One region of the Novosphingobium sp. PhB55 genome, then DNA from elsewhere that is predicted to be linked to it. Evidence: riboswitches for the same ligand, from Rfam matches in the RefSeq annotation. Region 1 holds a riboswitch; the other holds the start of a gene.
What was found. Region 1 has a riboswitch for thiamine pyrophosphate ahead of EDF57_RS05700 (TonB-dependent receptor). Riboswitches for the same ligand answer to the same signal wherever they lie in the genome.

Region 1 (15,085 bases):
CGGCGATTCCTTCAATCTCCGCATCTCGTTCACGGACTCCGACGCCGCAAGGACCGCAAGCGTCGCCAATGCCTTCGCGAAACTCTACACCACCGACGATGCACGCGAACTCGCGCGGAACAACGCCACCGCCGCGCAAGTCCTGAAAAGCCGCGTGGACGAATTGCGCAGGGTGGCGAACGATGCCTTCGCCGCGGTGCAGAGCTATCGCATTCGCAACGGCTTGCTCAGCTCGGCGGCCACCAGCCTGACCGAACAGGAAATCTCCACCTACAACCAGCAGATCGCCCAGGCCCGCGCGGAGGCCGCGCGCGATACCGCCGCACTGTCCAGCGCACGCCGCCAGCTGCATTCGGGCGGGGCGAACGATGTGGGCCAGGGCGTCAATTCCTCCGTCGTCACGTCACTGCGAAGCGAACGAGCGCAATTGGTCATCCGGGAGCGGGATCTGTCGCAGCGCTATTTCGACAGCAATCCAGATCTCGTCACCGTCCGCCAGCAGGTCGCGGATATCGACCGCCAGATCGCTGCCGAGGTCTCTCGATCGATCAGGGCCCTGGAGAGCACCGCCGATACCTCCGCCCAGCGCCTTTCGTCCCTGCTCGCCAGCCGCAGCGGCACGCGCTCGCAGCTCAGCGCGGACAACTCCGCACTCGTGTCGCTGGCTGATCTGGAGAAGCGCGCCGAAGCGACCCAGGCGCTCTATCAGTCGTACCTCCAGCGGTACAATGCGGTGGTCGCCGGTACCGGATCAGAGCAACCCACGGCGAGGCTGGTGTCCTCGGCCAATGTCCCGCTCCTGCCGATTTCGCCCAGCCTGCCGATGAACCTGGCGCTGGGCCTTGTCCTCGGCGTGCTGGCGGGTGCCATGTTGGCGGTCCTTTCGGAATTGTCCTATCGCGGCCTCACCACCCTGGACGATGTCGAGAACCGCCTTGGAGTCCGGGCACTGGGCTTCATTCCTGCGCATCGCTCTGTGGAACCGCACGGAGGGACGCCGCTCGACACCGTCCGGGAACATGCGAACGGCGCATTCTCGGAATCTCTGCGCAATGTGATCGTTTCGGTCCGCCAGACGGGAACGCGTTCGGGCAAAGTCATTGCGATCACGTCGGCCCTGCCCGGTGAAGGCAAATCGACCATTGCCTCCTGCCTCGCCCGTTCGCTGGCCATGGCGAACGAACGTGTCGTCGTCGTCGATTGCGATGTCATTCGCGCGCAATTGAGCAAGCAGTTCGGGCTCAACCAGGGCGAACCGGGTCTTTACGAAGCGCTGCATTCGGAAAGCCGGGACATCGCGCATTACCCGGACCCGGAATCGCCCTTGCGCATCATTCCGATTACCCGCGCCTTCCCCAAGGGTGAGCGCCTGACCGAGCAGGGCCGCCTGCACCGCGTCGTCGCCCGCCTGCGCGAGGAGTTCGACGTGATCGTGCTGGATTGCCCCCCCATCCTGCCCATCGCGGAATCGCGCGAGATCGTCTCGCGTACCGACAGTGTGGTTCTGGTGGTGCATTGGCGCAAGACGATGGACCGGGTGGTCAAGGCCGCAGTCCGCCAATTGCCCGCACGCGCCATCAAGGGCCTGGGGATCGTCCTCAACAAAGTGGACATGAAGAAGCAGGCACGCTTCGGCGGCAGCGACATCTCCAGCTTCTATAAGGATTATCGGGGCTATTATTCATGAACCGCATAGCTTCTCAATTTGGCCGTGTGGCACTGATCCATTACTGGCTGGTGTCGATGCGCGGCGGAGAACGCGTGCTGGAGCGCCTGCTCGATCTCTTCCCCCAGGCCGATGTCTTCACCCACGTGTACGATCCGGACCGCGTGTCGCAGAAAATTCGCGCGGCGAAGGTCCGGCAGACGTTCATCGGCGCCTTGCCGGGTGCTCGCAGACACTACCAGAAGTACCTTCCCTTCATGCCCATGGCGTTGGAGGAACTGGATCTTCGCGGATACGACCTCATCATCAGCAGCGAATCCGGACCGGCAAAAGGCGTGATCGCCAATCCCGACGCGCTCCATCTCTGCTATTGCCACTCACCGATGCGATACTTGTGGGATCACTACCACGACTACAAGTCATCCGCCGGGAACCTGAGCCGATTGCTCATGCCATCGATGTTCCACCGTCTTCGGCAATGGGATGTCAGTTCGGCCAACCGGATCGACGGTATAGTGGCGAACAGCAGCTTCGTGGCGCGCCGTATCCGCAAGTCCTGGGGGCGGGACTCCGCCGTAGTCCATCCGCCTGTCGCCGTGGAAGCGTTCCATGCCTCGCCCGAGATCACGGAACGCTATCTCTGGATCAGCCAGATGACGCCTTACAAGCGGGCGGACATCGCCCTGGAGGCCTTCAACCGACTGGGGGTGCCGGCGCTGATGGGGGGGGACGGCGAGATGTTCAAGGCCGTCGCCGCCAGGGCGGGGCCGAACGTGGAAGTGCGCCAGCGCTTGTCGTTCGAGGAGTTGAAGCAAGCCTATGCCACGGCCAAGGCGCTGGTGTTCACGCCTGAGGAAGACTTCGGGATCGTCCCGGTAGAGGCAAACGCATCCGGGCGCCCGGTCGTGGCTTTCGGGCGAGGCGGGGTGACCGACTCCATCGTCGATGGGGAAACCGGACTGTTCTACCACGAACAGAGCGTCGATTCCCTGTGCGATGCCATTCGCAGACTGGAAGGCTGGCTTCCTTCCTTCCGGCCCGAAACCGCCATGAGGAACGCCCGCCGCTTTGCGCCGGACGTGTTCGATCGCGGCATATTGCAAGCGCTGGACGCGCTGCGTCCCTCTGTTGAACGCGTGGCCTGACGATGGCCGCGCCATTCTTTCCAGGAGATTTCATGGCAAAACGATCGCTGGTGCTGGTCTTGAGCGCCCTGCTGGCAGGCTGCGGCGTGACGCCCACGACCGAACTGCCACCCGTCGGCGCCGCCCCGCAAGGGCTGGCGGCAGGAGACAGACTCAAGCTGGATGTCTTTCGCGAAAAGGATCTGTCGGGCGAATATGTGGTCAATGACGAAGGCAATCTCAGCCTGCCCCTGGTGGGCAGCGTGAAGGCCGCCGGCAAGACCCTTCCCGACTTGCGGAAGGAACTGACGGTCCTGCTCAGCGAAGGCTACGTGCGCGACGCCCGGATCACGCTCGATATCGTCAGTTTCCGCCCGATCTACATTCTGGGGGAAGTACAGAAGCCAGGGGAATACAGCTTCGCGGAAGGCATGTCCGTCTTCGCGCTTGTCGCCAAGGCCGGGGGCTTCACGTATCGCGCCAATCAGGGAGTGGCGCATATTCGTCATTCGAACGAGACATCCGAGCAGTCCTACCGGCTGACCAGCGGCGCGGCGGTGCTGCCCGGGGACACGATCCGCATAGGCCCCCGGTACTTCTGATCGGAAATCCGACGATGGATCGCGAGATAGACCGCGTCGTGCTGCTGCACGACTACAGCGAGGCACTGGGTGGTGCCTCCCACCTGGTGCAGGTCTTGCTGGAGGGATTGTGTGCACGCGGCATCCCGGTGACGTTCATGGCGGGCGATACCGGGCGCAATTTCACGCGCAGCGACGTCGAATTCATCCCCCTTCACGGCAAGGCACTGCTGGATCGGTCCAGCCTTGGCGCGCTCACGACAGGGTTCTTCAATCCGCGCTCGCTTTTGCGGCTGAGTGCGTGGATCGAGCGGAACGACACGCCGGGAACGGTCTATCATCTTCACGGCTGGTCCAAGATCCTCACGCCCGCCGTCTTCGGCGCCTTGCGCAAAGTTTCGCAGCGCGTGATCCTTCATGGGCACGACTACTTCAACGGATGCCCGAACGGGGCGTTCTTCGACTATCGGCAGGACCAGGACTGCACTCTCGCCCCGCTCTCCAACCCCTGCCTTCGCCGTCAGTGCGACAAGGCGTCCTACGGCCGGAAATTATGGCGGTCAGGCCGCGAAGTCGCTCGGCGAGGCGCACTTTCGGGCGGGACGAACGTGAACCGGATGCTGCTCATCCATCCGGGGCAGGCCGAGGCTTTCGCCCGCGCCAACTGGCCCCGCCACAAGCTGGTGGCCGTGCGCAATCCCGTGACGCCTTTGACGGCAGAGCGTGTGCCTGCAGAGCGCAATGCCGGGGTGATATTCATCGGCCGAATCTCGAAGGAAAAGGGGGCGGACCTGGCAGCAAGCGCTGCCGCCCGGGCGGGTATTCCGATCACGTTCGTGGGCGAGGGCAGCGAGCGGGATGTCGTCCAGCGGCTTAATCCCCAGGCGGTTTTCCTGGGGCGGCAGGACCGTCGCGGCATGGCGCAGGCGGTTTCCACGGCGCGCCTGGCGGTCATGCCGAGCCGCTGGGCAGAGCCATTCGGGCTCGTCGCACTCGAAGCCATCGGGTCGGGTGTACCCGCCGTGATCAACTACCGCGCACTGATCGCCGAGGAAGTGGCGGGCCATGGGTTCGGCCTGTCCATCGATACCGGCAGGATTGACCTCTTTGCGGATGCCCTGCTTGAACTGCACCGGGATCATGATCGGGTCGGCCGGATGTCGCGAGCCGGACACGCGGGATATCTTGCGCTTTGCAACACGCCGGAGGACTGGATAACGCAGACCATCGGCCATTACCGCAGCGCCCTGGCCTTATCCGAAGAGAAAGATGGAGGCCGCGCCGATGCCGCGCCGCCAAGGCCAGCGACGATGGCGCACGGGCCGGAACGCCGTCCCGGCTCCCCGGAGACCAACGGTATGAAGCAGCCCTATGCCGATGCGTGAGCCGTCCTGCAGCCGCGCCGTTCGCCCGGTGGAGCTTCAGATCGAGCGCCTTGCCGGGGCGGGATCTGGCAAGGCGGCGCATGCTCGCGCGCCGGACCGTGCCAACCAGGCGCGTTCCATGATCGGGAACTCCGTCCGCGCTTCAAGGCCTGGAATAGCGGCATTCTGGCCGCAAAGCGCGGGGTCAGTGCAGGCTGCGCGCCTGCTGCCAGCGCCGATAGCCCAGAACGGCCAGTCCCACCATCGCCGCATAGAGGCCGGCCGTCAGCCACAATTCCTTGAAAACGAACATGCCGACGTAGAGCACGTCCACCAGGATCCAGAGCAGCCAACTGGCCGCGTGGCGCCGGGCGGTCCAATACTGTGCCACCAGGCTGAAGCTGCTCAGCCCCGCATCCATCCAGGGCAGCGCAGCATTGGTGAAACGGCTGGTGAACCAACCTATGGCGATGGCCCCCACGGCGCCGGCCGCCAGCCCGATCAGCGCCCGGCGCGGCGGCAGCGGGCTGACGATCACCTCTCCGGCATCGTCCTTGCCGCGCGCCCACACGGTCCAGCCATAAACGATGGCGATCCCGAACAGCACCTGCAGCACCATGTCGGAATAGAGCCGCACGTCGAGGAACAGCTTGAAATAGAGCGCGCAGGCCGTGAGGCTGACCGGCCAGCACAGCAGTTGCCGCCGCGCCGTAAGCCAGATGCCCAGGAAGCTGACCGCGACCGCCGTGATTTCCAGCGCCGACATCACGCCGCCACCCCCTGCTCGATCGCCCGAAGGAAGGCCTGCCCGGCAGCGGAAAGAAACCATTCGGCATGACCGACCAGATAGTCCTGCCATGCCATGTCCGCCTGCGCGCGGTCGTTCAGGATGCCGGCGAAATAGTCGGCCTCGGACAAGGCGAACTCGATGTGCACCAGCGGCAGGAGCCGGGTGAGCGTCTCCACATCGGTTCGGCTCAGGGGAAGTACCGCATGGTATCCCGCAAGGAGCGCCTGGGCGGCCTGCGCATCCGCCGTGAAATCACCGCCCCGGGACTCCAGCCAAGCCACCGCCGTCCGCTCGATCGCTGTGGCGAGATCGTGCAGCGCGCAAGTCCGCGTCGCCAGCCCGAAGTCGATGACACTGCTTACACGGCCATCGGCAGACCAAAGCAGGTTGGAGGGATGCCAGTCGTTGTGCGTCCACAGCGACGGTTGCTGCGCCAGCCGCGTGGAGAGCCCGCCTGCCTGCGCCGCGAAAAGACGCGCCAGCGCGCCGCGCCAGGGTTTGTCGGCCAGGTAGCCGGCCAGCGCCGGGCGGGCGGAAACATAGGCTTCGGCCGCCGCAAGCGGGTCCGGTGCCGGCAGGATGGTAAAGCTGGCGACGAGCGGATGCTTGCCCCGTGGAGCCGCGCCGAAGTCGCGCGCTGCCAGATGCAGGCGCGCCAGCGCAGCGCCCGCCTCGCGGGCATGGCCCGCGGCGAGGAAGGGCGTCCAGGACTGGCGATCGCGATAGAGATCGATCCCCTCCGCCCTTCGGAGAAGCTCGTAAGTCCACTCGCCTTGCGAGACGATGCCCGCCCCGTCGTGCCCGAGCCCGTCGTGCCTGCTTCCCACTTGCGCGGCGACGACTTGCGGCACGGCCAGTCCTGCGCCGCGCAAGTGGGCGATGAAGGCATGTTCCTCGGCCAGGGCGGCGGGCGAACGAACCCGGCGATGGTGGCGCTTGAGAAAGAACGCCCCGCGCTCCGTCTCGACCAGGGCGGCGGCCGAGAAGGGTCGCGGCGAATGCCAGCGCAGCGCGGCAGCGCGCCCAGCGAGCGGGAAGCGCGCAAGCACCATTTCCGCCTCATCCGGCGTGATGGCGGGCCAGGCCGGGGCTTCCAGCGCCGTGCCCATGCCGTGGACGAGATGAGGCGCCGCGCCGCTCACGATCAGAAGGCGCGGCTCAGCGTTGCCACGAAGGCGCGGCCGCTTCCCACGTAATAGGCCGGCGCCGCGCCCGAAATGACCGTGCCGCCACGGCCCACCGTGTCCTGCGCATTGGTGCTGACGGCATAGACGCCGGACAGCACATGCGGGTTGGTCACGTTGATCGCGTTGAGCCGCAAGTCCATGCGCTGCGCATCGATCAGCCCGGCCAGGTGCACGCCCACCGAGAGGTCGAGCGTGGCGTAGCCCTTGATACTCTCGTCGTTCATGAATGTGGCGTACTGGCGGCCCACGTATTTCAGCGCGGTGCTGCCGAACAGGCGGCCATCGTCGTACGTGCTGCCCATGGCGAACTGGAAGCTGGGGCTGGAAACCGCGTGCTTGCCCTTGGTAGGCAGGAAATCGCCGCCGACCGGCAGGTCGTCATCAAGGCGCGCGTGCAAATATTCGCCCGAGAGATAGACGCTGACACCCTTGGCCGGGCGATAGTCGATCTCGCCGTCCAGCCCGTAGGAGGTCTGGCTGCCGCCGTTGACGGTGGAATTCACCAGGGCGCCGCCGCTGTTCACCACCGTGGCCACCTGCCGGTTGCGGAAGTGGTAGTGGAAGGCCGTCAGCGAGAAGGACAGGCTGGGGCCGATGTAGCGATAGCCCAGTTCCTGCGAGACCGAGTACTCGTTCTTGAGGCTCGTCGTGCCCGCGCCCACGATCTCGCCGCCATAGTAGCTGTTGTAGAGCGCGAACTCGTTGGGCGTGCGGAAGCTGGTGGTGATATTGGCGAACAGCTGCTGCCGGTCGGTCAGGGTATAGTGCAGGGCCGCGCGGGGCAGCGCGGCGAAGCTGTCCGTGCGCACGGTCTGCTGCGGCCCCGGCAGATAATTGCGGCCATTGCGCAGCACGTCCACGCCCTTGAAGCCCAGATCGACGACGAGGCGCGGGGTCACGGTGATGCTGTCGGCCAGGAAGAAAGCCTTGGTGACCGTCTCGGTCCTGGCGTTCTCGTAAGCGAGCAGGCGGCCGTCGGCAGTGCGGATCGCCTCGTCCTGGTAGCCCCACTGGTCGAGCGGGTGGCCTTGGGCATCGATCGAGGTGTAGGACTGGGTGACGCGGTCCGTGCCGTAGTCGAACCAGAGCCCGGCGGTGATCCGGTGCGCGCCGGCCTCGAAAGTCAGCTTGCTCACATCGCCCACGCGGAACTGCTTGCCCGTCCAGTTGCCGAGCACGGTGGCCACGCCGTCCACGGCGCCCGGCAGGGTGATCGGCTGGGCCAGTTCCTCGGTGCCCAGGAAATTGCCGGTTTCGCTGAGCTGCGTGCCGTAGGGCGCATTGCCGTGGCCGAGCTGGAGATAGGCGCTGCTGTTGAACGTCAGCCGGTCGTTCAGCTTCAGGTGCACCGGGGCGGCGGCATAGAAGTTGCGGAACGGCGCGCGGTAGAGGCGCCAGTAGTTCGTCCCTCCCAGGCTGCCCGAGGCGCCCGTCGGATCGTAGCGCTCATCGTGGTTGAAACCGCGTCCGGCGGACTGCCAGTCGGCCATGGTGGGGCTGGGATAAGCGGAAGTCTTGGCCTCGTTGAACGAGAGCGACAGGCTGGCGCGGTTGCCATCGCCCCATTCGCCCAGCAGCTTGGCATCGACATGCTGGCGCTGGTCGTAGCCCGCGCCGCGCCAGTTGTCCGCGCGGTTGTTCGAATAGGAAACGAAGGCCTTGAGGCCGGTCTTGCCGATCGTGCCGGTATCGAAGCGCAGGAAGGCGCGGCGCTGGTCGTAGGACCCGACCGAGAGATTGACCAGGCCGCCCATCTCCGGCCGGGGATCGTCGAGCGAGAGCGAAAGCAGCCCTCCGGCGGCGGCCACGACCGGCGCGTCGATGTCCACCGCGCCCTGCGCCAGGGTGATCTGCCGCACGTTCTCGGCATCGGCGAACTGGGAGGGATAGGCGTAGAAATAGCCGATGTCGTTCTGCGGCGCGCCTTCCATCAGCACGCCGATCTGGTCCTGCCCCAGGCCGCGCAGGGTCAGGCTGGAACTGGTGGAGAGCCCGTAAGGATCGCTGGAGGAGACATTGGCGCCGGGCAGGAGATTGACCAGCTGGAAGGCATTGAGCGTGGGTGCCTGCTTGACGATGAAGTCGGTGGAGATCGCGCTGACGGCCTTGGGCGCGGTCTGGTCGGGCAGCAGGCCCTCGGGATCGGGGTGGCCGATCACTTCGATGCTGCCGGGCGCGGCGTCATCGCGCGCATCGGCTTCGGTTTCCGCCATGGCGGAAGGCGCAAGGAACAGGGCCGGGAGAGTCAGCATGGCATGGCCCATGCAGCGGGAAAGGGTATTCATTGCGTCGCGTCCACTCCAATCGGAGGGACAACGGTTCTGCCGCCAGCCCTCCCTACGCCGGTACCAACCGGATCAGGTTCAGCGGGTCGTGGTCTGCTGACCACCTCTCAGCCGCGCGTCAGCGGCCCCCCGGGGATGAGCCGCCTCTAGGCGCTGAAAGGCGCGGTGGGAAGGGCCAATCGCATGGCAGCGCCCCCGCGGTGCGCGGCGCAACTTCGCGTTTCGCACCGGCCAGATTTTCTATCGCCGGACGGCCCGCGCTTGCTTGACGGCGGCGCGCTCTGCCCGAATAACCGGAGCACGGGCGTCCGGTCGGCGATACCCGTCATCGCACTTTGTCGACCCGCGGCATTTGATCGGGATGCAGCTTGCTCCGCGTTACCAACCGCTAAAGCGCGCGATGCTGGGGCGACAACGCCAAGCGTCGTGATCCCTCAGCAACGAGGTGAAAACGATGGCTTCCCCGAATTCCGGCGACACGAGCGCCGCCGATTCCCGTCCCGGCGGCGCGCTCTCCCTGGCCACGAGCGGCGGACCTCAAGCGGCGGGCGATGGGCAGGCGGCGGACGGCGCCGCCACCCCCGATGACGACTTCTGGAATGTCGAGGACATTGCCGGCGAACTCTCCGAAATCCGCCGCAACCGGCGCGCGGAAGGCCGCCAGCATGCCGAGCACGGGGCGGAGGGCTTCCCTTCGCGCGTGCGGCTGGCGAAAGTGGCGGAGGAACTCTGCGGGGCGCTGTTCCCGCTGCGGCTCGGCCCGGACTTCGTGCGGCGTCACAATGAAGCGACTTTCGTCACCCAGTCCCTGCAGATCGCGCTCAGCCGGTTGCAGGCGCAAGTCCGGCTGGAACTGCTCTATGCCGCAAAGGAGGCGCGGCAGGCCGTGGAGCAGCGCGCCGACGCGCTGGTGCTGGAATTCTCGCGCCGCCTGCCGGATATCCGCCGCCTGCTGGACCTCGACATCGATGCCGCCTTTCGCGGCGATCCGGCCGCACGCAGCCTGGACGAAGTGCTGATCTGCTATCCCGGCCTGCTGGCGATCATCCACCACCGGCTGGCCCATGCCCTTCACGGGCTGGGTGCGCCGCTGGTGGCGCGCATCCTCTCGGAAATCGCCCATGGCGCCACCGGCATCGACATCCACCCCGCCGCCCGGATCGGGCGCGGCTTCTTCATCGATCACGGCACCGGCGTGGTCGTGGGCGAGACGGCGATCGTGGGGGACAATGTCCGGCTTTACCAGGGCGTCACCCTGGGCGCGAAGGACTTCACGACGGAGAGTTCGGGCGCGCTGGTCCGCGCGCTGCCGCGCCACCCCATCGTCGAGGACGACGTGGTGATCTACGCTGCCGCCACGATCCTGGGGCGCGTGACGATCGGCAGGGGCTCGGAGATCGGCGGCAATGTCTGGCTGACGCACAGCGTACCGCCGTATAGCCGGGTATCGCAGGCGCGGGCCCTGGTAACGAACGGGCAGACCGGCAACGCGGTGCCGCCGCCCACGCCGCTCAACTGAGCGGCCGTCGACGGCAGGCGCGCATGGGAAGCCCGGGAAGCCCGGGACCGCGGCGCAGGATGCACCGCGGCCCCGAAGCTCATTGTCAGAACAGCACCAGCAACCCGCGCGAGGGGTCTACCAGGCCTTCCCAGATCATCTTGCCGGCGACCCAGAGGATCACGAGCAGGCCGACGTAGGCGATCCAGCGATAGCGCTCGATCACGCGCGCCAGCAGGTTGGCGGCAAGACCCATCAGGGCCACCGAGAGGATCAGGCCGATGGCCAGGATGCCGGGATGGTCGCGCGCGGCACCGGCCACGGCCAGCACGTTGTCGAGGCTCATGCTGATGTCGGCCACGGCCACGGCCCAGGCCGCCGCCGCGAAGGAACGCGGCGCGGCGCTGGCGACGGGATCGCCCTCTCCGCCCGCGTCCTCGCGCAGTTCGCGCCACATCTTCCACGCCACCCAGACCAGCAGCAGGCCGCCTGCGAAGACCAGGCCGACAAGCTGCATCAGCTGGGTGACGACAAGCGCGAAGGCGATGCGCAGGACCAGCGCGGCAAGCACGCCGATCAGGATCACCTTGCGGCGCATGGCCGCGGGAAGTCCGGCGGCAAGGGCGCCGACGACGATGGCATTGTCAGCCGCCAGCATCACGTCGATCAGCACGACTTGCCCGAAGGCGGCCAGCGCCGTGGGCGAGCCGAGGTTGGAGAAATCGGCAACGATGTGCTGCCACAGGTCGGTCATGTGGTATTATCCCTGTTGGTCTTGGGGGCTCCTCCAGGCGCCGCGAGCGGCAGCCAGGAGAAAGTCCGGATAGGTCCAGCCGCAGGCGGCGGCGGCAATGGTGGAAAGGCTGTCTTCGTCCTCGCGCCCGGGCCTGCCGGCCCCGGTCAGGTTGGGCTTGGCGTTGACGTCGAAAAGGAAATAGGCGCCCTGGGCATCCGCCCGGCAGTCGATCCGCATGGTCGCGCGGATTTCGAGGAGCGCGGCGGCCTTTTCGCAGGCCGCCGTGACCGCGGCGATGGCAGGATCGGCGCATTCCTCGGGCGTCATCGCGGCGCTGTTACGGCTGACGGGCACGTCGCCGTTATAGGGCGCCACATCGCCGATCTGGTCGAAGCGGCGCACCGGCGGCAAGGCGAAAGGACCGGCTTCGCCCGCGCGGCAGGCGGCGGGCATGACGGTAATGGTGATTTCCTGGCCGGGCAGGAACTGCTCCAGCATGATCGCCGCGCCGAAGCGGCGGCTTTCCGCCAGTTCGCGAACCTGCTGCGCCAGTTCCTCACGCGTCCGCGCCACGCCCACGCCCTGGCTGCCGCGTCCCCGCAAGGGCTTCACCACGATCGGCACGACCTGCGCGAAAGGCGCGAGCTGGGCATCGAGATCGCCGTCGCCATCGATCAGCCAGGACCGCGCGACCGGCAGGCCCGCGTCGAGCAGCCGGGTATTGGTGGCGGCCTTGTCGTCGATCTCCTGCATGGCGCGGGGGTCCGGCCCGACGACCCACGCCTTGTGGCTGGCCGCCTCGATGGGGTGGCCGGCGAAGACCACGGTATTGGCCCATAGCAGCGTTGCCCCTGCGTTCAGCGCGGCGGCGATGCCTTCCTCGGTATCAGGCCAGACCCAGTCGAACACGCGGGTAGGATCGGGGTCTGCCACCGGCGTTGCCAGGGTGCACCCGGCGGCGAGGAGCGCCACGCCGATGTCCGCCCCGCTGTCCGAATAGCCGCCGGGCTTGGCTTCCTTGCGCGCGCCGTCGATCACCGGCGGTTCGAGCGCCTGGTAGAGGATGGCGATGGTCTGTTCGCGGGGGTCGGGCACTGGGGTCATCGGGGGGCTCCCATGATGCGGAAGGAAAGCGGCGCGCCGACGATGACCAGCATCACGCGCACGAGGTGGTGGACGATGACGAAGCCCGCCTCCAGAGAAAGGCTGAGGGCGACCATGCTCATTTCCGCGACCCCGCCGGGTGAATAGGCCAACGCGACGAGCGCCGGGTTGAGCCCCGTAGCCCAGCCGATCGCAAAGGCCCAGCCGAAGGTTATGACAAGCAGGATCGCCGTCGATCCGGCCGCCAGCAGCAGGGTGCGCGCCAATGTCGCCAGGTCGAGGCCGACGAACCGGCAACCGATGGTCGCGCCAAGGCCGACTTGCGCGGCGGCGACGGCCCAGGCGGGGATGTGGAAATCGGAAAGGCCGGTCAGGTGCACCAGCGCGCTGACGAAAAGCGGCCCCATCAGGTGCCATGCCGGCAGGCGCAAGGTCCGGCCGAGGAGGCTGCCGACGACCGCGCAGCCAAGGCCCCAGAACAGCAGCGGCCAGCCGGTCGCTTCCGTCGTCACCGGTGCGGCCAGCGCGGTCACGAACGGGGGCGCATGGACGTCCGCCTCGAAAGCCCGGATCAGGAAGGGCAGGATGAAGACCACCAGGAAGATCCGCGCCCCGTGGATCAGGCCGACCATGCGCTCGTCCGCGCCGCGTTCGGAGCCCATCAACACCATTTCGGCAATGCCGCCGGGCATGCCGGCGAAATAGGCGGTCGGCGGGTCGAAGCGGGCGACGCGGCGGAAATAGATGACGCAGAGAAACGCGGCGCTGGCAAGAAACAGCGGCAGCAGCGCGATGGGCACGATCCACTCCGCCGCCTGTGCGAGCAGGCCGGGATGGAAGGCGCTGCCCAGCACCACGCCGATCACCGCCGACATCGGGCGGCGGGTGGCGGAAGAGGCGGCTATCGGCAGGCGGGCGATACTGCCCGCCGCGCAGGCGATCATCGCGCCAAGCACCCAGGGCAGCGGCGCGCCCACCGCCCAGAACAGCGCGCCCCCCGCCGCGCCCAGCGCGAGCGCGGCAAGAAAGCGCAGGATCATGACCGTAATGGTGATCGGCCCCGGGCTGGTCTTCGGCTTCGGCTTCGGCTTCGTTTCCGTTTCCGTTTCCGTTTCCGCCCCCAGCCTCGGCCTCGGCCTCGCTCTCGTCCCATCCTTCGTCATTGCGAGCCCCGCAGGGGCGCGGCAATCCAGAGCGGTGCGGCGCCGCCCTGGATTGCTTCGCTACGCTCGCAATGACGAGAGAGGGTGCTACCCTCGCAATGACGAGAGAGGAGGCTAACCTCGCAATGACGCGGGAGCGGGCTACCCTCGCAATGACGCGGGAGCGGGCTACCCTCGCAATGACGAGGGGGCGGGCTACCCTCGCAGTGACGAGCAGGGCCGCAATGACGAAACCGAGGCTGGTGCAACACTGTTACCCCACGAACGGGAACGCCAGCACCAGCATGCCCACCACCGTCATGACCAGGCAGCACAGCGCTGCCGGGACCAGGGTGAAGCGCTGGTGGTCGGCCAGGTCCACGCCGGCAAGGCTGACCAGCAGGTAGGTCGATGGCACCAGCGGGCTGAGCAGGTGGACCGGCTGGCCCATCAGCGAGGCGCGGGCGATGGCCATGGGCTCCACGCCGTAGTGCGCGCCGGCTTCGGCCAGGATGGGCAGCATGCCGAAGTAGAAGGCGTCGTTCGAGATGAAGAACGTGCCCGGCAGGCTGATCAGCGCGGTGATCGGCGCCATGTAGGGGCCGAGGAAGGGCGGGATGAAGTTCACCACTTCGCGGCTCATCGCCTCGACCATGCCGGTGCCCGAAAGGATGCCGGTGAAGATGCCCGCCGCGAAGATCAGCGAGACCACCGCCAGCACGTTGCCGGCATGGGCGGCGATGCGCTCCTTCTGCTCCTTCACATGGGGATAGTTGGCGATCATCGAGATGGCGAAGGCCAGCATCATCAGGATCGGCAGCGGCAGCACGCCCCAGACCAGCAGGACCAGCAGCGCCACGACGAGCGCGGCATTGAACCAGATCATCTTCGGACGGCGCGCCTCGGGCCACTGCGAAACCGCGAAGTCGGCCAGTTCCTGCGGTGTCGCGGCGTGAACGCGGCCGATGCGGCGGCGCTCCTTGCGCCCGAAGTGGATCGCCAGCAGCACCAGGAAGGCCAGGCCCGCGACCATGCCGGGGATCAGCGGCACGAACAGCGTCGAGGGATCGAGCTTGAGCGCACTGGCGGCGCGCGCGGTCGGCCCGCCCCAGGGGGTGAGGTTCATCACCCCGCTCGTCACCATCAGCAGGCAGACGAGGTAGAGCCGGTTCATGTCGTAGCGCTTGTAGAGCGGCAGCATGGCGGCCATCGTGATGATGTAGGTCGTCGATCCGTCGCCATCGAGGCTGACGAGTGCGCAAAGCACCACCGAGCCGATCAGGATCAGCATCGGATCGCCGTGGACCAGCCGGATCAGGCGGCCCACCAGCGGGTCGAACAGGCCGGTGTCGGTCATCGTGCTGAAGAACAGGATGGCGAAGAGCAGCATGACGCCGGTGGGCGCCAGCTTGGTCAGGCCCTCGATCATCATGTCGCCCAGCCCCGAGTGGAACCCGGCGAGCAGTGCGAACAGCGTAGGCACGACGATCAGCGCGACCAGCGGAGTCATCCGCTTGGTCATGATGAGCGTCATGAAAGTGGCCACCATCAGGAAGCCGATAAGGGCGAGACTCATGATTGTCCCCGAATGTCTGTCATGGATGTGAA
Region 2 (15,085 bases), on a different contig from region 1:
CCAGCACCATGCTGCCGGCCAGCGAGGCCAGGAAGGCCCAGAGAAGAATACGCTGCACTAAGGACATGCTCCCGCCAGTAACCCTTCGCGCGCCGCTTGCCAATCGATCCTGACCGCTGCTACGCGCCCGCCATGTCTTCTCGGGCGCCCGCTACCGCCACATCCCGCACTGGAACCGGCGCCGATCCGCGTCCTTTCGTGCTCGACGTCAGCCGCCTGATCTGGCGCCTCTGGGCCGGGCGCCTGCCTACCGGGATCGACCGGGTGTGCCTGGCCTATCTCGAAGAGTTCGCGGACCGGTCCCTGGCCATGCTGCAATGGCGCGAGCACCGGATCGTGCTCGGCCCGCGTGCCAGCGACCGCCTCTTCGCAGTGCTGAGCGCCGGGGTCGGCAAGCCGATCCGGGGGGCGCTGGTCGCGCAGCTGGCTTCGGCGATTCCCGCCGCTCTGGTTCGCCCCCCGAAAGTCGCGGGCAAGATCTACCTCAACGTCGGCCACACCGGGCTGAACGCAGCGGGTCTGGTGGACTGGCTGGCCGCACGGGCGCTGAGGCCGGTCTTCCTCATCCACGACCTGATCCCGATCACTCACCCGCAATATTGCCGCGCCGGCGAGGCGGAGCGCCATGCTGCCAGGATGCGTAACGCCCTGGCTGCGGCGGACGGGTTCATCGTCAATTCGGCCGATACCGGCAGGGCCCTCACCCGCTTCGCCCGCAGCCTGGGGCTGGAACCTGCCCCCACGCTCGTCGCTCATCTGGGAATCGAGCCGCTCGCTGCGCCGGCCTCTGCCGTCGCCTTTACGGAGAGTGCGAAAGCGGCGCCGACGGACCGGCCCTATTTCCTGTGCCTGGGCACCATCGAGGCGCGCAAGAACCACATCCTGCTGCTGCGCGCCTGGAAGGGCCTTCGCCGGACGCTGGGCGCGAACACGCCCGATCTCGTGCTGATCGGCCAGCGCGGGTGGGAGGCGCAGGACACGTTCGACCTGCTCGATTCCGAAAGCCACGATCATGGCCGGATCGTCGAACTCGCCCGCTGCACCGACGGCGAACTGGCCGCCTGGCTCGACGATGCCCGGGCCCTGCTCATGCCCAGCCATGTCGAAGGCTATGGCCTGCCCGTGCTGGAGGCACTGTCGCGCGGCACGCCGGTGATCGCCACCGACCTTGCGGTCTATCGCGAACTGGCGCCCGGCATTCCGCTGTTCCTGGCCGCCGACGACGAACAGGCCTGGCAGGATGCCGTGATCGCCTGCCTGGGCGACAGCACCGAGGCCGCGCGCCAGCGCCGCTTGCTGCAGGACTACCGCGCGCCCGACTGGGCGGGGCACATGGCGCTTGTCGAGGCGTGGCTGGGCCGGCTCTAGCCGATCGAGCAGCCGCCGCCCTCGCTGGTCTTGGACCCGTCGGGACGGTACCAGGTGGCGATCGGACCGGCCTTTTCGTCGTAATAGCAGACCGAAGAGACCGCATTCGTGGTCGCATCGACGTGGACGGCATAGTTATGCGCGCCGCAATTGTGCAATTCGCACTGCGAGGCACCGATATCGTTGTCCTTGCGCATGACCGGGCCCACCGGCCCCTTCATCGCGGCAATGGCATCGAGCACCTTGGGGTCGGTCACGGCGCGGGAAACGCCTTCCTGCACCCGTGGATGCTGGAAGAAGGTGTAGTCCCCCACTTTGTCCAGCGGATATTTGCCGACATAGACCGAGAGGCTGTCGACCGCGCCCGAAGGCGTCTCGCTGGCTTCTGATGGCTCCACTTCGGCCGCGGCGGATTGTTCCGCGATCGTGGGAGAGGCTGCGGGGCTTGGCTCGGAACCGCCCTTGCACCCGGCCAGACCGGCCATGACAAGGACTAGAGTGGCGCCGGCCAGCCAGGGGCGCGGGTCCGGATGCTGCATCGGGCTTCCTCCTTCGCGTTCGAAAGTCTCTTCGAATCGCGCCCGAGCATCGCCGGTTCCCGCCTGCGCTGCAAATCCTGATGCCGCCCCGCTTCGACGGGGGCCAAAAATCAGCCGCGAATGGCGGGGCGCAGCCGCATCGCGAAGGAGATGACGAAAGGCCAGAACAGCGTGGCGATCACGTCGCGAATGGTGTCGTGCCAGCTCCAGGAGCCATGGGCCAGGCGATCGATATATTCGTTGCCCGCCTCCAGGATCACCACCATCGCCAGTGGCCAGGCGGAGCTGAGCTTCTTCTTCATCACGATGGCCGTCAGCAGCCAGATCGTGAGGCCCGCATAAGTATGCGCGAACTTGTCGGGGGCCGGGCACTGCGCAACGATCCAGGTGATCGCGCGCTCGTAATGGTGGACGAATTCCATGCCGCCTTATGCTGCGGCGCACCAGGACGGTCCAGCCTCGACAGGCTCGGATACGGTGGAAATTCCGGAGATCGTGGCGGCAATACATCAATGCCGGCAAACCAGATAGGGTATCAGGCCAAATACGGTATCAGGGCGCGTGGACTCTGGTCCGCCGCGCCCTGACCTTCTCCCTTCCCTCGGCCGTTGCGGCTTGCGCCGCCTGTTCTCCCTGCGGTCAGGCCAGCTTGCGCTGCAGCCTTACCAGAGCGCGGTCGATCGCGTCGCGCGCCGTATCGTTGACTGTACCCGAAACCACCCGATAGACGATCCGCCCATCATCCAGCGAATAGGCCACCGTCGCCATGCCGTCGTTGAAACTGGCAAGGTAGAGCGCCGGCTTGCGCTGGATGAGGGCGAGATCGTCCGCTCGGGGAACCAGACTCTCTCTCATGAAGTAGGCGCCGATCATGTTCGGCGACATCGCGGTGGGCTCCGATCCGGAATCGCTTGCCCAGCCCGCGCCGGCCGAAGCCGCAGCGCACAGGACAAGTCCCACCTGCAATGCTGTCAGGAATCGCTTCATGACACCATCCTCTTCCCTGGCGGCTCCATCATCGCGGGCCGCCTCTCTTGTCCTGGAGACATAACATCCACCCCGGAGAATCGGAAGCGGTCATTGGCGCAAACCCGCAGAAATCCGTTATTTTGCGCTGCGACAGAAAGATATGGCACTCGCGAACACCACGCTGGAACCCGCTCTGTTCTTCCCCGCGCAGGCCCGACATGCCCTGCCCCCGCCCCGGCGGCCGGTTCTTCGTCGATCACGGACAGGATCGCGCTTGTGAAGGCCCGCCTCGGCGCGATAGCTTCCGCCCCACGGCCCGGCCTGGAGGCGATTCGATGCTGCACCCGCTAACGTCGATTTCCTCTTCGCGGATGCGGTCCAGTGCACCGGCGCGGCGTCTCGGCCGTTCCTGGACACCGATCCGGGCCCCCATCCAGCGAATCGGGAACAGGGCGCGCCGCCCTTGCGTTTGCCCGTCGCGCCCGAACCCCATTCGACCGGGCTCGGGCTGAAAGATTCCATCCCCAAGCACGCACGATCCTCATGAAAGGAAATCCGGCATGACGACCAATTCCGCCTCCGCACGCTATTCGGGCCTCGGCAAGGAAGGCAAAGGCGCCATCAGCACCCGTTCCGGGGTGTTGAGCGACCAGCCCTACGGCTTCGGCACGCGCTTCGAAGGCCAGCCCGGCACCAATCCGGAAGAACTGATCGCCGCCGCCCATGCAGCTTGCTTCACCATGGCCACCAGCTTCGCGCTGGCCAAGGCGGGCTTCTCGGACGGCACGCTGGACACCCAGTGCACCGTGACGCTGGACAGCGCTGACGGCGGCTTCGCCGTCACCAAGTCCGCGCTCACCCTGAAGGCCAGCGTGCCGGGCATCAGCGCCGAGGACTTCGAGAAGCTGGCCGACGAAGCCAAGGCCGGTTGCCCCATCTCCAAGCTGCTCAATTGCGAGATCACGCTCGAAAAGTCGCTGGAGGGCTAGGAAAGCCGCGTGGCGCCTGCCATGGCGCTTGCCTTGAGGATGGCGGGTCCGTCCTGATGGAAAGGACGACCATGGCAGGCGACAACGAAGACTACGTCTATGACGAGGACAGCGGCGAATGGATGCCCGCGTCCGAACTGGCGAGCAAGCGCGCCGCCGAGAGCAGCGTCGAAGTGCGCGATGCCGTGGGCAATGTGCTGGCCGATGGTGACCAGGTTACGCTGATCAAGGACCTTGAGGTCAAAGGCGCCGGACAGACGCTCAAGCAAGGCACGCTCATCAAGTCGATCCGCCTGACCGGCGATCCGCAGGAGATCGACTGCAAGTACCCCGGCATCAAGGGCCTGGTCCTGCGCGCGGAATTCGTCCGCAAGCGCTGACCGCCAAGGGAACGGCAGCAAGGCCCCGACGTTTAGCTCATCGGACGGGGGCGAGCGGAGATCCGCATTGCCGATGAAGATCAATGTTATGGGCGCCGTTGCCGGCGCCATCGCTTTCGGAGCCCTGGCCGGAGCATGCCTGCCGGCGGGTTCGGAAGGCGATACGAAGGCAGAGAACGCCTATACGGCCAAGCGGAAGCAGCACCTCGCCCCGACCCGGCCGCAGGAGCCTCAGCGGCTTTCGGTTGCCGACGCCTCAGGCCGGCTGGGCCGCTGACGGTCCGTCCAGGCACAACCCTGCCTGGTTTCGTCGCCCAGTTTCAGCATCGCGGTATAAGGATATGTCTGATCCGACATGCCATCGGTGCAGGTGCCCGGCCCGATCGCGAGCGTCAGCAAGGCGCCCTTGCGCTCGCCGCTGAAGGACAGGCCGCCCCGCCCGGCGAACCGGCTGACGGCGATCGCCTCACCCTTCACATTTTCAGGCGTAGTATAAGTCAGGCGCTCTCCCACGACATCCCCGCCCCAGAACGGCTCGGTACCCACGAAGCGGATGCGCTCGCCCGAACCGATCTCGTGAAACGGGGCATGGTCCTGGGCATCGCCGGGCACGTTTTTGGCACCGCTGTGGCAGGCCGAAAGCACCATGACGGCGGCAAGCGCCAGGGCGGCACGGCTCAGCGGAGCGTCGGATCGCAGTTCCATGACCATGGCCTAGTCCGCGCGCGCAAAACGCGCAATCGCCAGATGAGGCCACCCCTCTGCTCATCGCCGCGCTCGGGCGATTCGCCTGAAAGAGAACGCCGGTCTCTCCGCTGGCGGTGAAATTTTGCATGTGCGAAAGTTTTTCCGGGTGTTCCGTTACCGCTAACATGCTCGTTTGCCGCAGATTTCCGGACAATTGCGGTTTCTGCAACACCAGTGGCAAGTAATTCCATTGCGACAGCGGTGTCAAAAAACCATGTTGCACTGCAACAAGATAAGGGGTGCCCAAGGCAATCTCCTATCGTTCAGACTAAGGATTTTGCCATGCTGAAGACCGTTTTCGCTGTTGGCGCCGCTCTCGTCGCCGTTGCCACCACTGCCGCTCACGCTGAAGATTCGCGCGATTTCTCGCACGACGGCGTGCACTACAACTACACCACCGAGCAGAAGGGCAAGGTTACCGTGATCGAAGGTACCGCTTCGGGCCAGGTTCCCTTCCGCCTTTACGTCGCTGGCAACCGCGTCACCGGCACCTACAACTCGCGCAACGTGAACTTCCGCCTCGCTGACGCCAAGGGCGCTCTGGCCGGCGCCGCTGCGCAGTAAGGGTTCGTCCCTGAGACAGAAAAGGGCGCCGTTCCAATCGGAACGGCGCCCTTTTTGTTGCCCGCGTGGTATGTCGCAGGGTGTTTCGTCAGGCGCCGGTTCAGTGCCGCTTCTGATGCACGTCTTCGTGCCGCACGAACCGTATCTCCAGATCGCCGCCCGGGACAAAGCCGTGTTTTTCTGCGATGGCCGCACGCATGTCGGCAATGGCCCCGGCATCGGTGCCCGGCGGCACCTGGTAGCGCGCCAGCACCATGCCCTCTTCCACGTCCACCACGCTGAAGTGGCTGGCGATGCAAGAGGCGGCCAGTGCATCGAGATCGAGGCCATCGGCCAGGTTCCAGGTCTTGCCCTCTCGCGAACGGATACGCTTGCGGCAATAGCGGCAAGTGCAGACCAGCGTGCCGTCATCGTCCCGCTCGCGCCGTCCATCCGGCTCGTGTACGCGCGTGAACCAGCAGGGCGTGAGCGAATAGGCGTCTGACCGTTTCGTAAACATGCGTTCACCATCTCATCCGGTCGTGAACGGTTGCTTGCCCGAGGCATGGGTATATTCCCCGAAGCATTCACCTCAACGACATGGGGCCTCGGTTAGTCCTATATGAGGTAGGTGGGCTGGCGTGATGTGGAGTTGAAATGGGTTTCGCAAAGTGGTTCGTGGTGCTCGCTGCCGGTGGAATCGGCGCCGGCGTGGTCGTGGCGGGCATGACCACGGGCAAGATCACGAAGTATCCCGATCGTTATGCGCTGTCGGGCGAGCATCGGCCTGCCGCCCGTGAAGACCGGCGATCCGGCTATGCCGATCGGGAGCAGGAGGACTATGCCCTGCCAGATGAGGGCTATGCGGACGAAGGCTATGCGGACGACGCCTCTGGCGGAAACCGGCCCGGCTACGGACCGCCGCGCGGACGTATGGTGATCCTGGACGGCCCGGGCTGGGCTGACGACGGCGGCCCCGGTTACGCCCGCCCGTGGCGCAACGGCCGCGGCAGCGATCACTATGGCGACCGGGACGAACGCGGCGCCCCCTTCCCGGAGCGCGGCGAACGCCCGTACATGGCCCCGCCCCGTGCCTATCCGCCCTCCGAACAGCGCCTCTACCAAGCGGGACCGCGCAGCTATGCGCCGCAGCCCGCCGCGCCTCAGACCCGCACTTCAGGCTCGGCGCCGCGGGATTCCGCCGCCGATTCTGCAGCCCGCGCGGCTGGCGCCGCGGCGGACGTCCTGGCTGCCGAGCGTGAGGGCGCCTGAACGTTCAGGCCAGGGTGAGGAAGACTTCCGCTTCGATCACCCACTGCCCGCCCAGTTCGCGCCACTTGGCAAAATAAGTGCCCGAAGCGGTAAGCACGTCCGAGGTGCTGTCTATCCCTTCCCAGCGCCCGTGCTCCATCGCGATCGGCTCGACCGGGGAGAGCACGACCTCACGGGTCGTGCGGGTGTAGATCAGCCGCGCCGGACCGGAAAATTCCCGCCGCCAGACTTTCACCTGGCTCATGCGCCCCTGAATCAGCGCGCTGTCGGTCCCGGTGACCATGACGCAGTCGCGCGCGAGAATCGGGGCAATGGCCGCAGCGTCGCCTTCGGCAATCGCGCGGTTGAAAGCCGCCCGGCGCGCACGGATGGACAGTTCCGCCCCGCTCATGCCTGGCCCTCGGGCCGCACCGGGTTCGCGGCCCGCGCACCGACAACGGTGTTCCAGCGCCGCACCGTCCAGCGCTGGACGATCCCGGACGTGACGTAAGGGTCCGCCCGGGCGAAGGCCTCTGCGCCCTCCGGCCCCTCGCCCGCGAAAAGCAGGAGAGCCATGTCGACGGGATCCTCCACCGCTCCGCCCAGGACCAGTCCGCCGCTCTCCGCCGCATCCCAGGCCAGTGCGAGATGCGCGTCACGAAACGCCGGGCGCCGCTCCAGATAATCGGGCGCGAGGTGATAGGTCAGAAGGTAGTGGTTCATCGCGAGGCTCTCGTGCTTCGAAGTGTGACCATCCGCATTACACGAAATGCGCCGGATGTGTCGCCTCGCCCGCATTCGCACACTTCAGCGCACCAGGCCGTGAAGCGGAAAGGGGGGCATTCGCGGCCGGTTCTAGCGGCGGTTCCGGTTCAGGGTCCTATCGATCAATCCGTAATGCAGGATTTGAATCGCGAGGAAAGTGGCAGCCATCAGCATTGTCACCGGCAGGAGCATGCTTTCCTGCCCGGGCCTTGGCCTGACGTCCAGGAAGGTCAGCAATGTGATGACCGCCAACACACCAATCCCCAAAGCCGGAACGAGGCAGAGCGCGAGCACGCGAGGGGCGGTCCAATTTACCGTTCCGGCAAGCGACCATTGCATCGGCAACCGCTCGTGATGCCGAAAGCGGGCATTGGCCCGTACCGACAGCCAGGCAGAAACAACTGCAAAAACGAAGGTTATGCCAAGCACGATCATCGTCGTCAGAAGATCATGTCCAGCCATCTTCTTCTATCAGGAACATCCCTCGACATAGCCCAGCACCGGCATCATGCCGACGTGGACCATCTTGACCTTGCCGTCCTGCCCGATCTCGAAGCGAAGGGCCGGATCCCCGCTCCTGGCATTGGGTGCGGTGAGGTATTTGGCCGGCGCGGCCTCGTATTTGTGCGGTTCCTCACGGAAGCCGGCGAACCACTTCTTCACGTCCGCCTCGGTGGAGCCGACGCCGACCCCCTCCACGAGCTTGACCTGCGACCGCTGGCCAAGCGTGATCCGCTGCACTTTGCCTTTCTCGACTATGGCATAGACGCCCGGGTAGTCCGGTGAAGTGACCGTACGGCAAGCATCCGATGCCTGCGCACCGCGCTCCGCCCACGATGAGCCTGAGGGCACCGCCTGCCCCAGCCGCAAATCACCCAGCCCTTCCAGCGCCAGCACCTTGGGGTTGGCAGCCGGTCCGGCAGTCCCCGATGGCATCTCCGTAGCCGTGGCCTCGGACGCCGGCGCGACTCCCTCGGCCCCGGACATGGCCTCTTCCGGCATCGCCGAGGAGGTAGGCTCGCCAGCCTGATCGGGCGCCTTCGCAGGCTCGGACGAACAGGCCGCAAGTGCAAGGGCCAGGATCGATGCAGTGAGGAGATTCTTCATGAACAGCGCAATGCACATCCGAGGCCAAAGGTTGCGTTGTCGAGCTTTTCCAAGATTGCGGGTCATCGCGCCAGAATAGCGCCGGAGCCTTCGACAGCCTACGAAAACGCATCCGATTTGCCCCCATCTCTCACCCGGAAAAACCGTTACGGATTGATTTTGCTTTGCAAATTCTCCGCACTTCGCAGATGCGGTAGAAATAATCGGGCGCACAGGGTGACATAAATTGAAAACGATTGCGGGCGCTAGCGCCCTGATGGCGGCGCTTTGCGCCCAGACGGCGTGTGCGGAACCTCTTCGCAAAGCAGTGATCACCGAAATCGAGACCGTGGCGGATGGCTCCGTCCTGGTGGAAGTTCTGCTGGTCAATGACGGTGACTCGGGAAGATCCTTTGACATTCCGGCCAGGATCGATGCCGAAATGCGCAGCAGCAAGGTGGAAATCGCCGCTCTCGAAAGGTCGATCGATACGCCTGCCAGCCTGACAGTGGCACCGGGCGGTTTTGCCAAGGCCCACTACAGGCTGGCTGCTGGCGGACACCCATGGGCCGCAGGACAAGCCCCGCTCATCAGCATTCCTCTATGGCATACTGCCCAAGTTGCAGCCGGTCCGGCGCAATCTGCGCCTGCGCTCGCTCTGGCGTCAGAGCAGACCGCTGCCACTACTTCGGCCGCTGCTCCAATGGCTGATGCGGCGACCAGCGGGGCGGGACATCGCCCAGTGCAATCGCGACTCGAAAGAGAAGAGAACGGCTTTCTTACCGATTTTTCGCCTTACGAGCCGAGCTACGTCGTCTTCGGAAATGCCAAGGACAGCGAATGGCGCGTCCAGCTCAGCTTCAAGTATCATTTGCTTGGCAGTCATAGCGATGGCGCCCGGCCGAGTTGGCGGGATGGCCTCTATTTCGGCTTCACCAACAAATTGTTCTGGGACATCGCATCCGATTCGTCGTTCCGCGATGCCAACTATCTGCCGGAACTGTTCTACCGGACACCGGAATTCGCCCTCTCCGGGCATACAGGTGCGGGATTGCAGGTCGGCCTTCAACACGAATCGAACGGTCGCTCAGGCAAAATCCAGGGCCGCAGCGTCAACAATGTCTATATCTCGCCTACCATCAGTCAGGACTTGGGCGATGGCTACCGGCTCTCGCTGGCCCCGCGCGCAATGTTGCTGGTGGGCGGCAAAGCAGGCAACCCGGACATCCTGACGTACCGCGGCGCGACGTCGCTGGACGTCAGCCTTGGCAAGGACGACGGCCTGCTGCTTTCGGCCTCGGGGCGGTATAACTTCAATTCGGGCAAGGGCGCACTGGAAACCGACTTGTCCTATCCGATCGATCGGATCGTGGGTGGACCGAATTTCTATCTCTTCGTCCAGAGCTTCACCGGCTACGGCGAAAGCCTGTTCGACTACAACCGTCGCATGAGCCGGCTTCGTATCGGCTTCGCGATCACCCGGTAAAAGACGGCAGGGAAACGAGCCGTCGCGCTCTCGTTCGGCGGCTCAGTTTTTCAACTTCTCGATCAGCGCCATTGCCGCAGCGGGCGCTCGTTCTTTGGCGCCGTTGATGAAGAACAGGAAGGCGTCCTTGCCGGATTTCGACCAATCCTGCGCGCGCTTTGCCCATTGCGTGAGTTGGGCGGAGGGGTAGCCCTGCTCGAGGTCCGACTGCGCGTTCTGGAGGCGGGCGTAGATGAAGGGGCTGTCCTCGGCCGCGTCTTCGAAGGCGGGGTATTTGGCGCTGTCGGCGAGAATGACCGCGACGCCGGCCTTGCGGGCGAGGTCCAGGAATGCCGGATCGCGGAAACTCTCGTGCCGGGGCTCGATGGCGTGGCGCAGGACCAGCCCTTCCTGCTTTGCCGGCAGCAGGGCGAAGAAGGCGGCGATCTCGTCGGGGTCGAACTGCTTGGTCGCGGCGAGTTGCCAGTTGATCGGCCCCAGCCTGTCGCCAAGCTCGACCAGGCCCTGCTCAACGAAGTTGGTGACGCTTTCGCCTGCTTCAGCCAGGTTCTTGCGGTTGGTGCAGTAGCGCGAGCCCTTGAGCGCGAACTTGAACCCGTCCGGCACGGTATCGCGCCACTTGGCGAAGCTGGCCGGCTTCTGGCGGCCGTAGAAGGTGGCGTTGATCTCGGTGCCGGTGAGGTGCTGGCCGACATATTCCAGCTCGCGGGCCTTGGACACGCCCTTGGGATAGAAGGTTTCCCGCCAGGGGTCGTAGCTCCATCCGCCGATGCCGACATGCACTTCGCCCGGCCCCCTGGCGCTCATCAGGCCTTCTTTCGCGAAAGGCGGCGGCGATTGGCGGTAACGCGCTTGCGATAGTGGCGCACGGCCTTGTGCGCGGTCTGTTCCGGAGAGGCCAGACCGCCGGTCGCCAGCTTCATCGCCAGTTCGGCATTGGCCTGGAGCTTTTCGGTGACCATCAGCATGTTTTCGCGGTTGCTGCCCCGCCCGGTCATCATGTCGGTGGTACGCATTCCCATGACCATCATGGATTCGGCCCAGAGCCAGTAGCTGTCATGGGCGAGCTTCATCCAGTCGCCATTGGAATTGCGGGGCATTCGGGAACCCTTCGAGATGGAAATCGATGGTAGCAGCGCAATCGATTCCTGCGAAGGGGAATTGCTGAGGCCGGAATGGGCCGTCGTCCCGGGCCGGGCCCGGGACGACGTTATCTCCAACCGGCTTCGATACGCTCAGTCGTGTTCGCGGACTCCTGCGCCCATGTAGAGTTCGCTGCCGGTTTCCCGGAACACCTTGCTCATTTCGGCCATGCCCGCCTCGGCCTCGGAAATGGCGAGCTTGCCGCCTTCTTCCGCCGCGATGAAGCCGGTGCTCGGCTGGTTCTGCTTTGCCGCGAAATCCCGCACTTCCTGGCTGATCTTCATCGAGCAGAACTTCGGCCCGCACATCGAGCAGAAATGCGCGGATTTCGCGCCTTCGGCCGGAAGCGTCTGGTCGTGGTACTGCTCCGCCGTGTCGGGATCGAGGCTGAGGTTGAACTGGTCGCGCCAGCGGAACTCGAACCGGGCGCGGCTGAGGGCATCGTCGCGGACCTTGGCGGCGGGGTGGCCTTTCGCGAGATCGGCGGCGTGGGCGGCCAGCTTGTAAGTGACGACGCCGACTTTCACGTCATCGCGGTCGGGCAGGCCAAGGTGTTCCTTGGGCGTGACGTAGCAGAGCATCGCCGTGCCGTACCAGCCGATCATGGCCGCGCCGATGCCGCTGGTGATGTGGTCGTAGCCCGGCGCGATATCGGTGACGAGCGGCCCGAGGGTGTAGAACGGCGCCTCGCCGCAAGCCTCAAGCTGCTTGTCCATGTTCTCCTTCACCTTGTGCATCGGCACATGGCCCGGCCCCTCGATCATTACCTGCACGTCCTGCGCCCAGGCGCGCTTGGTGAGTTCGCCCAAGGTGTAGAGTTCGGCGAACTGCGCCTCGTCATTGGCGTCGGCGATGGAGCCGGGGCGCAGGCCGTCGCCCAGCGAATAGGCGACATCGTAGGCCTTCATGATCTCGGTGATCTCGTCGAAGCGTTCGTAGAGGAACGATTCCCGGTGATGCGCCAGGCACCACTTGGCCATGATCGAACCGCCGCGGCTGACGATCCCGGTCACGCGCTTGGCTGCGAGCGGCACGAAAGGCAGGCGAACGCCGGCGTGGATCGTGAAGTAGTCCACGCCCTGCTCGGCCTGTTCGATCAGCGTGTCGCGGAACACGTCCCAGGTCAGATCCTCGGCAATGCCGCCGACTTTCTCCAGCGCCTGGTAGATCGGCACGGTGCCGATCGGCACGGGGCTGTTGCGGATGATCCATTCGCGGGTGTCGTGGATATTGCGGCCGGTAGAGAGGTCCATCACTGTGTCCGCGCCCCAGCGGATCGACCATACCATCTTGTCGACCTCGCTCGCCACGTCGGAGGCCACGGCGGAGTTGCCGATATTGGCGTTGATCTTGACCAGGAAATTGCGCCCGATCGCCATCGGCTCGCTTTCGGGGTGGTTGATGTTGGAGGGGATGATGGCCCGGCCGCGCGCCACTTCCTCACGCACGAACTCCGGCGTGACGTAGTCGGGGATGGCGGCGCCCCAGTCCTGACCGTCGCGGGCATATTCCTTGAGCATCGCGCGGCCGAGGTTCTCTCGCTCGGCTACGTATTCCATCTCCGGCGTGATGATCCCGCGCCGCGCGTAGTGCATCTGGCTGACGTTCATGCCTGGCTTGGCGCGCAGCGGGCGCTTCACGACGTTGGGGAAGGCCGGGACGCCGCCCGAGCGGTCCGGGCCGAGTTGGCCGTTGTCCTCCGGCTTCACCGCGCGGGCTGCATAGTCCTCCACATCGCCGCGGGCGAGAATCCAATCGCGACGTTTGGCGGCGAGGCCGGCGGAAATGTCGATGGTGACGTTCGGGTCAGTATAAGGACCGGAGGTGTCGTAGACACGCACCGGCGCCTCGCCCGATCCCGGCTCCAGATAAATTTCCCGCATGGCAACGCCAAGCGGCCCGACATGAATCTTCTTCGACCCGCGAATGGGCCCGGTGGTAACATCAAAGTGCCCTGCCGGGAGGGGGATTTCCAGTGTGGAATTGATGTCGGCCATAAGCGATTTTCCTAGGGCTTATGGACGAAAGAAAGGTCGCGACAGATGAGTCCTGTGGCCCGCCCTTCCCTCCGCCCGTGTTAACGGGTTCAGGTTCAACGGGTCGGGCAGCGTGACCTGCCCCTCTCAGCCATTTGTTTCCTTCCGGTCCTCGCAAAACGAAAACCTTGGGCACAAGCTCCCCGGGGATGGGCGGACGATAGACGGGGCGATCCCGTCCGTCTAGGCCGACCGGCGACATGCCGATCATCTATCGCCTCGACGCACCCGCCCGCGATGTCGCCCGTGCCATGGGCGCCGCAGCCGGAGAGGACCCGTGGCGCGGCGGCCCGGTTTCGGGCGGCGGGTTCGCGCCAGTGGTGACGATGGGGCGCGAATTCGTGGCCGGACCCCGGCCGGAGCAACGCCAGCCGCGCCGCATGGTGCCGCGTCTCTGGGGTGTGCCGCCCCCGCCCGCCGCCTTTGGCGAGCGTCGCCACGGCATCCTCACCGTGCGCAATCTGGAAAGCCCGTTCTGGATCGGCAACTTGCGCAACAGCGAGTTTCGCTGCCTGGTCCCCGCCACTGCGTTCATGGAATGGGGCAAGGTGGACCCGCGCGACGGCAAGCGCCGCCAGAACTGGTTCGGCGCTGCCGACCAGCCGATCTTCGCGATGGCCGCTGTGTGGAAGGACAGCGAAGTGCCCAGCTTTGCCCTGCTCACGTGCGAGGCCAATGCTGCGCTGCGTGCCGAGGGGCGAGACACGATGCCGGTGATCCTCCCGCCCGAAGCGCACGATCTCTGGCTGCGGGGGGACTGGAAGCGTGCGGCGGCGCTGGTGGTGCCCTATTCGTCCTCGCTCACGACACTGCGCGTAGCGGGCGCCTGAGAACGGGCCCAGAAAAAAGGCTGGACAAGGAAAACCCGGGCCACCGCAAAGACGGCCCGGGTCACTCCCTGCGAAGAATCGCGGATTACGGGATTACTTGAACCGAATACCGACGCCGCCCATCACGCGCTGGCGTGCCGAGTGGCCGTGGTAGTCCGAATAGACGTACTGCGCATTGACGTAGACCGGCAGGCGTCCCTGGGTGAGCGTGTATTCCACGCCGCCGCCGACCTGATAGCCGTCCGCCTTGTAGTGATCGTAGACGAGGGTGTCGCCGGTCGGGCCGTCGATGCGGCGGCGCTGTTCGCCGTTGACGTAGCCGCCCTTGGCGAAGACCAGCAGCTGCGGGGTGGCGAGATACCCGGCGCGCACGGCGGCGCCCCATTCCTCGAAGCCCTTGTGGCAGATGCTGTTGCCGTCGGCCAGGCCGGTGCAGTTCTCGTTGCCGTTGCCGGGGCGCCAGTAGCTGCCTTCGGCGCCGATCACGAAGCGGTCACCCAGCGTACCGTCGAAGCCGACGGTGCCGCCATAACCGAACTTGTCGTTGTGATTGCCTTCGGACTGGAAGCGATCGCCGCCGGCATTGGCTTCGACGCGGATACCGCGGAAACTCGTGCCGTTCGAAGCGACTTCAGAACCTTCCTGCGCGAACGCAGGCTGCGCGGCGATCCCCGCCGCGAAAAGCGCGGCGATCGTGGTGGCTTTGATATTCATAATAGGTCCTTGAAGTAGGTCGGGGGTCACCGGGAAACGGCGATCCTACGGTCAAAGTTGCCCATTAGGGGTATATCCCGGGCGCAAGTGGGTCGATATGTGACGGCTGTGCAACAGTTCCACAAAGCGGAATTCCGGACATTTTCCGGCCGGTTGCCTGCATTTCCGCGGGTCTGGAGCCCATTGATCGTCGGGATCGCGGTTTCGCGCCAAATGGTCGCCGAACTTATTTTGCCTTG

Region 2: it holds a riboswitch for thiamine pyrophosphate, as region 1 does, so the genes downstream of both, thiC (phosphomethylpyrimidine synthase ThiC) here and EDF57_RS05700 (TonB-dependent receptor) in region 1, are expected to answer to the same signal.

The regions. Positions count from the first base shown of each region.
Region 1 covers NZ_SODQ01000002.1:274,717-289,801, reverse strand. The annotation lists gene EDF57_RS05730 (polysaccharide biosynthesis tyrosine autokinase) at 1-1,687, shown strand, start outside; gene EDF57_RS05725 (glycosyltransferase) at 1,714-2,811, shown strand; gene EDF57_RS05720 (polysaccharide biosynthesis/export family protein) at 2,844-3,392, shown strand; gene EDF57_RS05715 (glycosyltransferase family 4 protein) at 3,407-4,756, shown strand; gene pnuC (nicotinamide riboside transporter PnuC) at 4,941-5,501, opposite strand; gene EDF57_RS05705 (phosphotransferase) at 5,501-6,667, opposite strand; gene EDF57_RS05700 (TonB-dependent receptor) at 6,670-8,925, opposite strand; TPP riboswitch at 9,030-9,139, opposite strand; gene epsC (serine O-acetyltransferase EpsC) at 9,452-10,516, shown strand; gene EDF57_RS05690 (YjbE family putative metal transport protein) at 10,602-11,249, opposite strand; gene EDF57_RS05685 (biotin carboxylase) at 11,256-12,335, opposite strand; gene EDF57_RS05680 (AbrB family transcriptional regulator) at 12,332-13,375, opposite strand; gene EDF57_RS05675 (CitMHS family transporter) at 13,752-15,080, opposite strand.
Region 2 covers NZ_SODQ01000003.1:372,185-387,269, reverse strand. The annotation lists gene EDF57_RS09290 (fatty acid desaturase CarF family protein) at 1-67, opposite strand, end outside; gene EDF57_RS09285 (glycosyltransferase family 1 protein) at 133-1,368, shown strand; gene EDF57_RS09280 (hypothetical protein) at 1,365-1,907, opposite strand; gene EDF57_RS09275 (hypothetical protein) at 2,018-2,329, opposite strand; gene EDF57_RS09270 (hypothetical protein) at 2,547-2,894, opposite strand; gene EDF57_RS09265 (OsmC family protein) at 3,437-3,865, shown strand; gene EDF57_RS09260 (alkylphosphonate utilization protein) at 3,937-4,245, shown strand; gene EDF57_RS09255 (hypothetical protein) at 4,477-4,950, opposite strand; gene EDF57_RS09250 (hypothetical protein) at 5,275-5,556, shown strand; gene EDF57_RS09245 (hypothetical protein) at 5,657-6,055, opposite strand; gene EDF57_RS09240 (hypothetical protein) at 6,193-6,807, shown strand; gene EDF57_RS09235 (DUF4440 domain-containing protein) at 6,812-7,198, opposite strand; gene EDF57_RS09230 (YciI-like protein) at 7,195-7,509, opposite strand; gene EDF57_RS09225 (hypothetical protein) at 7,642-8,013, opposite strand; gene EDF57_RS09220 (hypothetical protein) at 8,023-8,658, opposite strand; gene EDF57_RS09215 (phospholipase A) at 8,966-10,123, shown strand; gene EDF57_RS09210 (DUF72 domain-containing protein) at 10,166-10,930, opposite strand; gene EDF57_RS09205 (hypothetical protein) at 10,930-11,223, opposite strand; gene thiC (phosphomethylpyrimidine synthase ThiC) at 11,359-13,263, opposite strand; TPP riboswitch at 13,313-13,458, opposite strand; gene EDF57_RS09195 (SOS response-associated peptidase family protein) at 13,503-14,132, shown strand; gene EDF57_RS09190 (outer membrane beta-barrel protein) at 14,226-14,846, opposite strand.